DNA from 2 places in the Peribacillus frigoritolerans genome. Region 2 is predicted to be linked to the other one. Evidence: predicted binding sites of a transcription regulator. Region 2 holds the regulator's gene; the other holds the start of a gene.
What was found. Region 2 encodes CtsR, which represses protease genes until heat stress. Its sites were predicted from a motif close to ATGGTCAATAAAGGTCAAACA; they were not measured.

Region 1: ABOA58_RS13885 (ATP-dependent Clp protease ATP-binding subunit) is a predicted target of CtsR. The motif match lies at 4,627-4,647, and genes of this name have one in related genera.

Annotation. Positions count from the first base shown of each region.
Region 1 covers NZ_CP158190.1:2,822,290-2,829,929, forward strand. Annotated here, with positions in the region: gene fdhF (formate dehydrogenase subunit alpha) at 1-16, opposite strand, end outside; partial or broken gene pulA (type I pullulanase) at 193-2,079, opposite strand; gene ABOA58_RS13885 (ATP-dependent Clp protease ATP-binding subunit) at 2,463-4,592, opposite strand; gene ABOA58_RS13890 (C40 family peptidase) at 5,357-5,800, opposite strand; gene ABOA58_RS13895 (metal-dependent hydrolase) at 6,245-6,871, opposite strand; gene ABOA58_RS13900 (nucleotidyltransferase family protein) at 7,114-7,640, opposite strand, start outside.
Region 2 covers NZ_CP158190.1:100,527-108,166, forward strand. Annotated here, with positions in the region: rRNA gene ABOA58_RS00535 (23S ribosomal RNA) at 1-1,116, shown strand, start outside; rRNA gene rrf (5S ribosomal RNA) at 1,181-1,296, shown strand; gene ABOA58_RS00545 (CtsR family transcriptional regulator) at 1,643-2,104, shown strand; gene ABOA58_RS00550 (UvrB/UvrC motif-containing protein) at 2,126-2,677, shown strand; gene ABOA58_RS00555 (protein arginine kinase) at 2,674-3,750, shown strand; gene clpC (ATP-dependent protease ATP-binding subunit ClpC) at 3,881-6,322, shown strand; gene radA (DNA repair protein RadA) at 6,521-7,640, shown strand, end outside.

The DNA of each region.
Region 1 (7,640 bases), 2.7 Mb from region 2:
GCACTTTCTCTGGCAAAATAATCGCTCCCCTCTTACACAACGATAAAATTCATCATTTGGTATTTTCTACCCCCGCACATTTTTTCTCAAACTTGCGAAAGTAAATAATGGAAGACTCCTTTTAACCAATTTCATATCAGCAAATGAACAAAGCCGAAGTGAGACATAGTATTCCCTCACTTCGACCTTATGTCATTGGTTAGAATTTGCTTTTAACACAAACGAACTTAAAGGGGCAACGGTTATCTGACTCCCTTTAATCCTTTCTATTTCTTCCAGGCCAGCCCGCTGACCATCCACTAGAACGGACCAATTATCTTCGTGGGGAAGATTAATCGTTATCGCATCCCAATTTGCATTATGAATCACTGCAATTGTTGAATCTTCTGTTTTTAAAGAGAATGCAACCACATTTGGCGGAGCATCAATGAATTGTAAATGCTCTTCAATTTCTTCGGGTGTGCTTAACCTAAAAACAGAATGATTTTTCCTGAGCGAAATCAGTCCTTTCATATACTCCACTTCCCGATCGAAATCAGCTCTTCTTTTCCAATCCAATCGGTTAATCCAATCAGAAGATTGATAGCTATTTTCATCTCCATCCTTTGTGCGCATAAACTCTTGTCCAGCATGTATCATTGGAATTCCCTGTGACAGTAAGACAATTGCCGAAGCTAATTTATGCATTTGTTTCCGTTTTTCTTCTGTCGCATCTGGATTAGTGATGAGAAGCTTATCCCATAAAGTATAATTATCATGTGCTTCAACATAATTGATCACTTGATCTGGTCTTTGATATGTCGCGATATCATCATCATATTCCAAACCACCAGCAATGCCTTTTTTTATAATATCTTCCATTCCTGGTTTGCCATTCACGAATCCTTTATCATGTTCATTCATTACAAACCCTTTTAAACCATCACGGATCGCATCATTAAAGTGAGCGATTCCAGGCATTTTAAAAGCATTCTTTTGATTTGCTTTCAGCTCTTTGGCCAAGGGGGTATCCATATCCCAGCCTTCACCCAAAACAATGAGGGTCGGATCAATTTCTGCCAGTGCCTTTTTCACTTCATTCATCGTTTCCACATCATGAATCCCCATTAAATCGAAACGGAAACCATCAAGGTTAAATTCCTTCGCCCAATAGGTTACGGATTCAACAATGAATTTGCGCATCATTTTACGTTCAGACGCGGTGTCATTTCCTACACCAGTTCCATTAGATAGGGTGCCGTCAGCGTAATAGCGAAAAAAGTAAGTGGGAACGAGTTTATGGAAGTTCGAGTCCTCCACAGAATAAACGTGATTATAGACAACATCCATGATGACTCGTAAACCGTGATCATGCATTCCTTGAATCATTTCCTTTAACTCCCGAATCCTGACTTTTGGTTGATACGGATCAGTCGAATAAGATCCCTCGGGAGCGTTATAATTCTGTGGATCATATCCCCAGTTATATTGTGGTTCATTCAATTTCATTTCATTGACTGTAGCAAAATCGAATATCGGGATAAACTGAACATGAGTAACGCCTAGATCTTTAATATGATCAAGACCCGTTTTCGCTCCTTCTGGACCTTTGGTTCCGGCTTCAATTACTCCTATGAATTTACCTTTATTATTTATTCCGCTTTCAGGATGAATCGACAAATCCCGAGTATGCAATTCATAAATGACTATGTCCTCAGCTTTTTCGAGAGGTGGTTTATCCCGTGTCCACCTTTTTGGGTTCGTATCTGTTAAATCTATCACGACTCCTTTAATACCATTAACAGTAACTGCACGAACATATGGATCGACGGCTTCACTCCAGATTTCTCCCACTCTCACTTTATATGTATAAATCAATCCATCCTGATCACCGTCCAACTCAATCGTCCAGGTACCTTTTTCCGAACGAACCATCGGAATCTCCATTCCATCTGAATCATCCCAATGTTTATAAGTAACTAGCTTAGCTTCAGATGCAAGTGGCGCCCATAACCGGAATGCCGTTTTATCTTTAAGATAGGAATTTCCTAAATCTTTGCCTTCATAGAAATATAGGTCATCCAATTCCGACGGATTTACTGGATTAATATTAGCAATCGGCAGGGATTCCAACTGATTTTCCGTTTCATTATCCGTAGGTTTTCGATTATTTTTATTTTCCTCTTCAAAATAAGAAAGTGAATCTTTAATAGGTCATTCCTCCATTGAAATTCCCATTTCAGAACAGGAATTATTAATTTTTATAATCATTAGCGAATCTTCACTTATGTTATGATTCCACAGGCATTACCCATCAAAACATTTGATCGGCAAATTATGTCGAAAATTCAGAAATCTATATTTTTATCGAAAGCTGTAGGTCATTTAGCCGGACCTTACCCTTTTATGAAAACGAAGCCTAAAAAAGATAAAAAAATGCCTCCATAACAGTTTTACGGTCTTGGAGGCATTTCTAGTACTCTTTATGGTGTTTTAATAATTTTCACAGAGTTATCTTCAACAATTGCAGTGAAGTTCTTAACTTCGGGCTGCTCAAAGATAAAGTCAGTGATGCCGTCTTCGAGCTGTTCTTGTAGAACCCGGCGTAGCGGTCTCGCCCCGAAAGTTGGGTGATATCCGAGTTCAATTAGCCTTTGTTTCGCTTCATTAGTTACATCTAAAGATAAACCATTTGCAGCAAGTGTTTCGTCAAGCTCGTGAATCATGATATCAACGATTTGCAGAAGATCTTCTTTCTTCAATGCCGAGAATTCAATGATGCTATCGAATCGATTCAGGAATTCCGGTTTGAAGAAGCTGCCTAAAGATTGTAGGATTGAAGCTTCTTCTACAGCTGAACTTGTACCGAATCCCATTACTTTTTGTTTCTCACCGACTCCAGCATTACTCGTCATGATGATCACGGTATCTTTAAAAGTAACGGTCCGGCCTTGACTGTCGGTTAAGCGGCCATCTTCCATGATTTGCAGGAACATATGCATTACATCCGGATGTGCCTTTTCGATTTCATCCAATAAGATGATACTGTAAGGCTTGCGGCGAACTTTTTCCGTCAATTGTCCAGCTTCCTCATGTCCTACATATCCAGGAGGAGAACCGATTAATTTAGAAACACTGTGTTTCTCCATGAATTCACTCATGTCAAGACGAATCATCGCTTCCTTGTCCCCGAATAATTCCTCAGCAAGAGTTTTTGCCAATTCGGTTTTACCGACTCCTGTCGGACCAACGAAAAGGAAAGAACCGGTAGGACGGTTTTTTGATTTTAACCCGGCACGACTTCTTCGAACGGCCTTGGAAACCTTTTTGACAGCTTCTTCCTGCCCGATTACTTTTTTCATCAGCTCCGCTTGGAGGTGAACCATTCTTTCTTGCTCATCTTCTTGGAGCTTACCTACAGGTATACCAGTCTTTTGTTCGATGATATTTTGAATGTCTTCAACGGTAACGGTTGGCTTAATTGCAGCTTCCCCAGCCTGCAATGACTTTTCCAGTTTTTCTTCTTCATCACGAAGAACCGCAGCTTTTTCATATGCTTCTTCTTTTAAGGCCATTTCTTTTTCTTTATAGATTTGAGCCAGACGCTCTTTCATGTTTTCTACTTGGCCGTCTTCGATGGTCAAGTTCAATTTGGAACCAGCTTCATCCATTAAGTCTATTGCCTTATCAGGCAGGAAACGGTCTTGAATGTAGCGGTTCGAAAGTTCAACAGCCGCTTTAAGGGCTTCCTCACTATATGTCACACCATGATAAGATTCGTAACTATCCTTTAATCCACGTAAGATGACAAGTGCCTCAGCCGTTGTCGGCTCATTAACGTGTACAGGCTGGAAGCGCCTTTCAAGGGCACCATCTTTTTCAATTTTCCTATATTCTGATAAAGTGGTTGCTCCGACAAGCTGGAGTTCGCCGCGTGCAAGTGCAGGCTTCAAGATATTTCCTGCATCCATTGATCCTTCGGCCGAACCCGCTCCCACTAGCTGATGAATTTCATCGATGAATAGTATGACATTTTTTCTTTCCTGTAATTCGCTGATCAATTGCTTCATTCGTTCTTCGAATTGCCCTCTAATTCCAGTATTCGAAACAAGGGACGCTACATCAAGCATATATACAAGCTTATTACGTAATTTAACTGGCACTGAACCTTCAACAATCGCTAAAGCAAGACCTTCAGCAATGGCTGTTTTGCCGACACCAGGTTCACCGATTAAAACTGGATTATTTTTATTGCGCCTATTTAGAACTTCAATGACGCGTTTAATTTCTTCATTTCGTCCGATAACCGGATCAATAAGTCCTGCTTTAGCAGCATCGGTCAAATTGCGGCCATACTCCTCAAGCAATCCTCCATCCTCGCCATGTTCAGCTGAATCCGGTTTTGGTACACCATTATAATTAAATGGATTGAATGAATTTGGAGATCCGTTAAATTGGAATTTCCCTATATCCATTCCGCCCATAGCTGCTCCAAGTTTGTTTCGCTCTTCTTTATAACAAGTGGAGCACAGTTTCACATCATGCTCCTGACCATTCATATTTAGGTGAACTTGAATATTAGCTTGGTTTACATGGCATTTTTCACAAAGCATGTAGTACTCCTCCTTTAAAAAATGAATTTAAAAATCTTTGACCTTCTTTGACTTTCTGACTTTATTATACATTGACCTTCTTTGACTTTCAATAATTTTGTCTGGGAATTTTTTTGATAAAAAAAGAAATTACCTTGAATTGGTTTGCTAAGCATATTAAACTATCCATTTCCAGTCAAATAAAAAGATTCTATGTATGCCCCTTAGTATTTTCTGTTAGTATTGATTACCCACTTCAGGACTCACCATAACCTTAAACTATTACAAAACGCCAATTCTATTGTCCATATGCACCTCATCCACTCTTATTTTTTAAAACAAAAAAAGACTTTATTAAGTCTTTTTAAGGTTTGTACAATTTTTAAACGTTGGATTTCCACTCCAGGTACTCGCTTTACGCGGGCGGTCGGGGAGCCTCCTCGGCGTCTTCGCGCCTGTGGGGTCCCCCCTTGACGCGCTTTTCCCGCAGGAGTCTCTTACACCCGCTCCAATCAACTTTGTTTTAACTTTAAGATAGAACACTTTTGCCTACAGTCTTTTTTGTTTTTAAGTAGTATTAATACTTGAGGTGATATCGAACTTTCTAAAAAGTCCCCACGTTGTCCAACCCATGCCATGCTTTCCTTTCCGCTATAGCTGCTTCAATTCCAATAAAAAATCAAAAAGGTTTCGGAATGAAACCTTCCGAAACCTTTTTGTCTACAAATTGAAAGAGACTTCATTAAGTCTCTTAGCTTTTTTATATTAAGAATGATTTTCTTCTATTATATACGTTTCGCACCAATATACTTTGGCTTCCAATAGGTATTATTGGTTTTAGCGTATGACACTCCTTTAGATGACGAAGAGTGTATGAATTCATTGTTTCCTATGTATATAGCCACATGTGTAGGTTTTTTCGCTTTATTTGGTGCAAAAAACATTAAGTCACCTTTTTGCAGGCTTTTAACTTTCTTACCTTTTTTATATATGTCAGCAGCAGTTCTTGGTAAATTCTTACCAGCTTTTTGATATGAATACTTCACTAAACCGGAACAATCAAAACCTGAAGAAGAAATGCCACCCATTTTATATTTTGTACCTAATTCACTTTTAGCCACTTTAATAGCTTTTGTATGATATGAAGCAGCTTCCACTTGGTCCCCAGCAAAGGATGCGGTTACAAGCGTAATAGCCAATGACAATCCGACGACAATTTTCTTAAACAAATTATTTTACCCCCTGATGTGATTTGCTAAACCTAATATACTAGAAAAGGTATATCACTCGCATCACAGGATCTTTACAAATATGTTACATTTAGTAGATTTAGGAAGAATGACCATATAAAACATAAAAATAAGTCGAATGATGTGTCCTTTTCGCTTAAATCTTACTTTACCTCATAGAAAAAACAGTAGTTAGATAACCACTGTCCAGTTTATCGATTAAAGAAGATTCGAGAATTTTAATATCCTTCATGTTTTTTATTTGATTATACGAATGGATCCCGCTCTAAAATGAAGAAATTTGCGACGAAATCCAGCTAGCCGAGACCCCACGTCCGCTTGCTTTCATGGTCGGCGGGAGCGAATTTCTGGAATCAACTAACTGCAGGCAAACTGGCTCTACTCCAATTTGTCTGCAGCCTGAACAGCGATAAAAAAACACTGTTAAAATTCTTTTGAGAAAAATGGAAGAAATAATTTCACCCCACGTTTATTAAAAGGTAAACATTTCAAATCTGCAATTAAATGACTTATGTATCCTAATGAACAAGTTGCGAAAATCCCGTCAATCCCCATAAAGGCTTCGAATTGAAAGGCAATGATGCCAAAAAAAGCGATACCGGCAATCGAATGGGTATAACTTCTATGTGGTGTAAAGGATGCCAGGATAATATAGACGCCTAACAGCCACAACCAGCTTTCCTGCAAAGATAAACCGCCGCCTAAAACCGCTAATCCAGTCAGGGTCAGCATATGCCTTTGCCTAATGAATGAAGAAATAATGATGATTCCGATTCCTGCACCTACACCGATCCACTTTTCCGTATCAGAGCCTTCCAAAAGACTATAAATGATCATTAATATCCCAATCGTTTGTGCTATCGTTCGGATAAACTTATGTGAAAAGGTAATCCTATTACTTAACTTCCCATCAATATCCATATCGGGCATCAGCCCTGAAACTCCCCCGATGCCCACCAAGAATAAAGTGGTGGTTGGATCTGTTTGAAGTGTGTTTGCCGTCAAGAATCCAACTGTTGCCCCTATAGCCATGTGTGCTGTACCGTTCACTGTCTCTCTCCTGTCCCTCTAAGATGTAATCTGCTTCCAAAAAACGAATGTTTGTTCGAATCCCTGCATACTAACTATACAACATTTTGGGGAAAATTTCTCTAGTTCTTATAAATAAAGCCATAGAAATCAGTAATTAGACCATATAAAGAACCTTATTATTTTAGTTTCTTAGCTCGTTCTATATAAAGTATACTTTCAACCTTTTTGGGTATTGGGAAATTAAATTCAGCCAGTAACATTTATTTTTGGAGATATAACCAATTACGAAGCTCAATTATGGAATGTTTAGGTGAATCAAAACTTAGAAATGAATAGTCAATGAAGTCCACATACTTATTGATTGCAGAATTCCTTTTGTTGAATAAAGTCGGAATATAGTAAGGAAACTCTTTAACTGAATGAAGAATAGGTAACTGCTCATATACAATCGATAACGTTCTGATGATTCTTTTTTTTGTTTTGTGACGCTTAGCATCCGCTAGTAATCTTTCAAAATCGATATCCAGGTTTATAAGAAGTTGAATGATATCTATAAAATACTTTAATGAATCCATGTTATGCCGCCACCCATGGAGACAAATCGTATAAAAAAGATGGTAATCGGAAAGTTGTTTAACATGAAGTGAGTCATTGATGAGATATCCTTCTTTCCAAAACTCGGTGATTTCCAAATTAGCGGTATCTTTCTTTAAAATATCCCAATGAAGTTCGATGGTTAGTGGGATTTTGGATTCAGGAAGGTATTTACTGAACGAAGTATGAAAAT
Region 2 (7,640 bases):
AAAACACAGGTCTCTGCGAAGCCGCAAGGCGAAGTATAGGGGCTGACACCTGCCCGGTGCTGGAAGGTTAAGGGGAGAGGTTAGCGCAAGCGAAGCTTTGAACCGAAGCCCCAGTAAACGGCGGCCGTAACTATAACGGTCCTAAGGTAGCGAAATTCCTTGTCGGGTAAGTTCCGACCCGCACGAAAGGTGTAACGATCTGGGCACTGTCTCAACGAGAGACTCGGTGAAATTATAGTACCTGTGAAGATGCAGGTTACCCGCGACAGGACGGAAAGACCCCGTGGAGCTTTACTGCAGCCTGATATTGAATTTTGGTACAGCTTGTACAGGATAGGTAGGAGCCTGAGAAGCCGGAGCGCCAGCTTCGGTGGAGGCGTTGGTGGGATACTACCCTGGCTGTATTGAAATTCTAACCCGCGCCCCTTATCGGGGTGGGAGACAGTGTCAGGTGGGCAGTTTGACTGGGGCGGTCGCCTCCTAAAGAGTAACGGAGGCGCCCAAAGGTTCCCTCAGAATGGTTGGAAATCATTCGTAGAGTGTAAAGGCACAAGGGAGCTTGACTGCGAGACCTACAAGTCGAGCAGGGACGAAAGTCGGGCTTAGTGATCCGGTGGTTCCGCATGGAAGGGCCATCGCTCAACGGATAAAAGCTACCCCGGGGATAACAGGCTTATCTCCCCCAAGAGTCCACATCGACGGGGAGGTTTGGCACCTCGATGTCGGCTCATCGCATCCTGGGGCTGTAGTCGGTCCCAAGGGTTGGGCTGTTCGCCCATTAAAGCGGTACGCGAGCTGGGTTCAGAACGTCGTGAGACAGTTCGGTCCCTATCCGTCGCGGGCGCAGGAAATTTGAGAGGAGCTGTCCTTAGTACGAGAGGACCGGGATGGACGCACCGCTGGTGTACCAGTTGTCTTGCCAAAGGCATAGCTGGGTAGCTACGTGCGGACGGGATAAGTGCTGAAAGCATCTAAGCATGAAGCCCCCCTCAAGATGAGATTTCCCATGGCGCAAGCTAGTAAGATCCCTGAAAGATGATCAGGTTGATAGGTCAGAGGTGGAAGCATGGTGACATGTGGAGCTGACTGATACTAATAGATCGAGGACTTAACCAACGCTTTTTAAAAAATGAAATACCTTCTTATTATCTAGTTTTGAAGGAACAACGTTCCTTTTATGTTTGGTGGCGATAGCGAAGAGGTCACACCCGTTCCCATTCCGAACACGGCAGTTAAGCTCTTCAGCGCCGATGGTAGTTGGGGGTTTCCCCCTGTGAGAGTAGGACGCCGCCAAGCCATTTATTAAGATCAGCCATCCAGCTGGTCTTTTTTGATGTTCGTAATTAAAAAAGTTTTTTATTTCAGGGACAGCATGGGCTGGCCTTATTTTTGGTGAGCTGAGAATTGGGCAGAATTTAAGTTGTGAAACCTTAAGGAGAAGGAAAAAATAGCAGGTTTTGCATTTATCTTTTTAGGGTATTAATGTAAGATATTTCAACTTTAATGTTCAATGGGGTATGTAACTACATATAATTTGGAGAAAATGGATATTACAGAAAGAAAGTGCGTTTAAGTTGCAAAATGCATTTTTCCTTGTATAATAATAGTCAAATATAGTCAAAGTCAGAATGGAGGAGGCTGAGTGAGAAACATATCTGATGTTATCGAAACTTATTTGAAGCAAGTACTTGAAATAAGTCAAAAAGATATCTTGGAGATTAAAAGAAGTGAAATAGCAGATAAATTTCAGTGTGTTCCTTCTCAAATCAATTACGTAATCAATACCAGGTTTACCATCGAGAGAGGTTATGTTGTAGAGAGTAAGCGTGGGGGCGGCGGTTATATACGCATCATGAAGGTGGAATCACAGGATTCCGTGCAACTTATCAACCAATTATTATCGCTTATTGGTTCCAGGGTAACTCAATCGATGGCTGAAGGAGTAATTTCACGGCTGATGAATGAAGACGTCATTAATGAAAGAGAAGCAAAGATAATGATGAGCGTCATAGATAGATCGGTGATTTATATCGACCTACCTGACCGCGATGAACTTAGGGCTAGAATTTTAACTGCGATGCTTACGACTTTAAAATATAAATGAAACTGGCAGAGGTGATGAACGTTGATTTGCCAAGAATGTCATCAAAGGCCTGCTACCCTGCACTTCACCAAAATCATCAATGGAAAAAAGACTGAAGTCATGATTTGTGAGAAATGTGCTCAGGAAAAAGGCGAAATATTCATGGATGCAGGCGGACCTGGTTTTTCAATAAATAATTTATTAGCAGGATTGTTGAATATGGAGTCGAATATTCAACAGACGAAGGCAAATGCATTTCCTAAAACGGAAGAGAGGCGTTGTCCGCATTGTCATCGATCTTATAAAGAATTTGTCCATATTGGCAAGTTTGGCTGTGCCGAATGTTATAAAACGTTCAATGAACAGTTAAATCCCATTTTAAAGAGAGTTCATAGCGGAAATACAGCACATATAGGGAAAATTCCAAAAAGGATCGGTGGCACCATCTATCTTCGAAAGCAAATTTCAGATTTGAAAGAAGTTTTAAAGGCCCACATTGATCAAGAGGAATTCGAGAAAGCGGCAGAGGTAAGAGATAAGGTACGTTCCCTTGAAAAAAGGTATGAAGCCCAAGAGGGAGGCGAGGAATTATGAGCTTGGAAAAGTTTGTAGAAAACGCTTTGAGTTCCTGGATGAGTGCCGAAGGGCCGGAAATTGATATTGTATTGAGTTCGCGGATTCGGCTGGCCAGGAATTTCAAAGACTTTACCTTCCCAACCTCCTTTTCTAACGAAGAAGCTAAAAAAATAATTGAATTGGTCAAAAAAAGAAGTGAAGAGGAAGTGACTCCAGAGATTGGGAAACTGGAACTTTTAGAGATTGACCAATTGCAGCCACTGGAAAAGCGCGTTCTCGTTGAAAAACATTTAATCAGTCCTCATTTAGTCGAAGATTCAGCGAAAAGCGCATGTCTCCTTTCGGAAAATGAAGAAATAAGCATCATGATAAATGAAGAGGATCATCTCCGTATTCAATGTTTAATGTCGGGATTGCAGCTGAAGGAAACCTTAAAGATTGCAAATGTTCTTGACGATTGGATTGAAGAATCCATAGACTATGCATATGATGAAGAAAGAGGATACCTAACTAGTTGTCCGACTAATGTGGGAACAGGATTAAGGGCTTCAGTCATGATGCATCTTCCCGGCCTGGTCCTTACACAGCAGATGAATAATATCATACCGGCTATCAACCAATTGGGGTTGGTGGTTCGAGGGATTTATGGAGAGGGCAGTCAAGGTTTAGGGAATATTTTTCAAATCTCAAATCAAATTACTCTTGGAAAGTCGGAAAGGGATATCGTTGAAGACCTAAAAAGTGTAGTGCAACAAATCATAGCCCAGGAACGGTCAGCGAGGGATGCATTAGCGAGGACTTCCCACATACAATTAGAAGATAGAATTTTCCGCTCATATGGAATTTTGTCCAATGCTCGAATCATCGAGACCAAGGAGGCAGCTACCTGTATCTCCGACGTTAGGTTAGGGATAGATCTTGGGTATATAAAAAATATTTCCAAAAGCATTTTAAATGAGTTGATGATTTTGACGCAGTCGGGATTTTTACAAAAGTACGCAGGCGGCCCTTTAAGAACCCATGAAAGGGATATTCGTAGAGCAGCACTCATCCGGGAACGCTTGAATTTCACGGAATCTTCCTCCACTTAGAGGTCATTGACCTCTTTAGGGAGTATCAAATTTCATGTAATAGATATGGAGCAAGAATAAGCTTCTGCCATTACTTAGAGAATTGCCAGCAACTTTATTCAAAACGAAAATTCTTAAGGAGGAATTCCCTATGATGTTTGGTCGTTTTACTGAAAGAGCCCAGAAAGTATTAGCATTAGCCCAAGAAGAGGCAATCCGTTTAGGTCATAATAATATTGGCACGGAACATATTTTACTGGGTCTTGTCCGAGAAGGTGATGGTATTGCAGCCAAAGCGTTATATGCTCTTGGATTGGGTCCGGAAAAGATTCAGAAAGAAGTGGAAAATTTAATTGGCCGTGGACAGGATACGGCTCAAACGATACATTATACCCCGAGAGCCAAGAAAGTCATTGAACTTTCCATGGATGAGGCAAGAAAATTAGGTCACTCATATGTTGGGACAGAGCATGTTCTTCTAGGTCTTATACGAGAAGGGGAAGGTGTAGCTGCCCGCGTATTGAATAATCTCGGTGTAAGTTTAAATAAAGCCAGGCAACAAGTATTACAGCTTTTGGGCAGCAATGAATCAGGTGGTCATCAAGGTTCTGCCGCTTCAAATGCGAGCACACCGACACTGGATGGCTTAGCCCGTGATTTAACGGCGATTGCCAGGGAGGGAAGCCTGGATCCCGTTATCGGAAGAAGTAAGGAAATACAGCGTGTCATTGAGGTATTAAGCCGTCGTACAAAAAATAACCCAGTATTGATCGGTGAACCTGGGGTAGGTAAAACAGCCATTGCTGAAGGGCTTGCCCAACAGATCATCAATAATGAGGTACCTGAAATTTTACGCGATAAACGCGTAATGACACTTGATATGGGTACTGTTGTGGCTGGTACTAAATACCGTGGTGAATTTGAGGACCGGTTGAAGAAAGTCATGGATGAAATACGTCAGGCGGGTAATATCATCCTATTCATCGATGAATTGCATACATTGATTGGTGCAGGTGGTGCAGAAGGTGCCATTGATGCCTCCAATATCCTAAAACCATCATTGGCCCGTGGTGAATTACAATGTATCGGTGCTACAACATTGGATGAATACCGTAAGTATATTGAAAAGGATGCTGCGCTTGAACGTCGCTTCCAGCCAATCCAAGTCGATGAGCCGACTATTTTGGAATCCATCCAAATTCTCAAGGGGCTGCGTGACCGTTATGAGGCACATCACCGCGTATCGATTACTGACGAAGCGATTGATGCCGCAGTCAAATTATCCGACCGTTATATTTCCGATCGCTTTTTACCGGATAAAGCAATTGACTTGATTGATGAAGCTGGCTCCAAGGTTAGACTGCGCTCATACACAACGCCACCTAACTTAAAGGAACTTGAAGTGAAGCTAGATGATGTTCGCAAGGAAAAGGATGCTTCCGTTCAGAGTCAGGAATTTGAAAAAGCTGCTTCGCTTCGCGATACGGAACAACGCTTAAGAGAACAATTGGAAGAAACGAAAAAAACTTGGAAAGAAAAACAAGGGCAGGAGAACAGTGAAGTCACTGTGGATGACATTGCACATGTCGTATCCAGCTGGACGGGAGTGCCAGTCACTAAATTGGCGCAAACAGAGTCAGATAAACTGCTTAATATGGAGTCAATCCTCCATGATCGTGTAATTGGGCAGGAAGAGGCCGTCATTGCGGTTTCTAAAGCAGTACGACGTGCCAGGGCAGGTTTGAAAGATCCTAAACGTCCAATTGGTTCATTCATCTTCTTGGGACCTACAGGGGTCGGTAAAACCGAGCTTGCCCGTGCTTTGGCTGAATCCATATTTGGTGATGAAGATGCCATGATTCGCATCGATATGTCTGAATATATGGAGAAACATTCGACTTCACGTCTTGTTGGATCCCCTCCAGGATATGTTGGATACGAAGAAGGCGGTCAGTTAACGGAAAAAGTGCGGAGGAAACCATACTCCGTCGTTCTGCTTGATGAAATAGAAAAGGCGCATCCGGATGTCTTCAATATCCTTCTTCAAGTATTGGAAGACGGAAGACTGACAGATTCCAAGGGGCGTACTGTCGATTTCAGGAATACCATTCTGATCATGACATCGAATGTAGGTGCGTCGGCCTTGAAAACCGATAAGTATGTCGGCTTTAACATCCAGGATACTGGCCAGGACTATAAAAATATGAAAGGGAAAGTGATGGAAGAACTCAAACGTGCATTCCGTCCGGAATTCCTGAATCGTATTGATGAAACCATCGTGTTCCACTCATTAGAGAAGGATCATTTGAAACAAATCGTTACATTAATGTCAAATCAGCTTACTACCCGTTTGAAAGAACAGGAGATATACTTGGAGCTGACAGATGCGGCTAGAGAAAAAATTGCTACGGAAGGTTTTGATCCGGAATATGGGGCAAGGCCAATCCGTAGGGCGCTTCAGAAGCATGTAGAAGATTATCTATCCGAAGAGTTGCTTAAGGGCAACGTGAAAAAAGGGCAAACGGTCGTAATGGATGTCGTTAATAATGAGTTTGCAATCCGGCAAGGCGAGCCTGTTAATGTAAGTGAATAACCTGATCCTAAACTTCGAGGTACACGCAGATTCTTTTGCAGTGTACCTCTGTTTTTTATCTATAGGTAGATATGAGTATAAACGGGACAAGCAAAGTGAATATTTTTTTAAAAAAACTTAGCCTTAAGAAGGTTTAAATAAAACAGAGATATAATATCCTTAATATAGATATTTTTTCCAAAGGAAGAGGAGTAATTTATGGCTGTAAAAAAGAAAACAAAATTTATGTGTCAGTCTTGTGGATATGAGTCCGCGAAATGGATGGGGAAATGCCCAGGCTGCGGTGAATGGAACAAAATGGTCGAGGAAACCGAAATTGTTAAACCTGCTAGAAAGGGCGCTTTTACCCATTCGGAGGTTAGAGGTTCCGGGGAACGAGAGAAGGCAGCACCCATAACGACCATTCAATCAGAAAAAGAACCACGGATTAAGACGGATTTAATGGAATTGAATCGTGCTCTTGGGGGCGGGATCGTACAGGGGTCACTTGTATTGATCGGAGGGGACCCGGGTATCGGTAAGTCCACCCTGCTTTTACAGGTATCATCCCAATTGGCGCATAAACAGAAAAAAGTGCTATATATATCAGGTGAAGAATCAGTCAAGCAGACCAAATTGAGAGCGGACCGGCTTGGGACCATGTCGGAACATCTATTCGTTTATGCTGAAACCGATATGGACTATATCCAACAGGCCATTACAGAGGTAAAACCGGATTTGGTCATTATTGACTCCATTCAAACGGTATATCATTCGGAGGTTACATCTGCCCCGGGAAGCGTTTCACAAGTGAGGGAATGCACAGCCTCACTCATGCGCATAGCTAAAACGAACGGGATCGCGATTTTTATCGTCGGTCACGTTACAAAGGAAGGGGCCATTGCAGGGCCGCGACTGCTTGAGCACATGGTTGACACCGTTTTATATTTTGAAGGAGAAAGACACCATACATATCGAATTATACGCGCGGTCAAAAATCGCTTTGGTTCGACGAATGAGATGGGTATTTTTGAAATGAAAGAACATGGATTGGAAGAGGTTGCGAATCCATCGGAAATTTTCCTTGAAGAACGGTCGCAAGGAGCTTCGGGTTCCACGGTCGTCGCATCCATGGAGGGCACAAGGCCGGTGCTTGTCGAAATTCAAGCATTGATTTCACCTACGAGTTTTGGAAACCCAAGGCGAATGGCCACGGGAATTGACCACAATCGAGTTTCGCTTTTAATGGCTGTTCTGGAAAAGAGAGTGGGCTTGCTGCTCCAAAACCAGGATGCGTATTTAAAGGTTGCTGGTGGGGTCAAGCTTGATGAACCGGCGA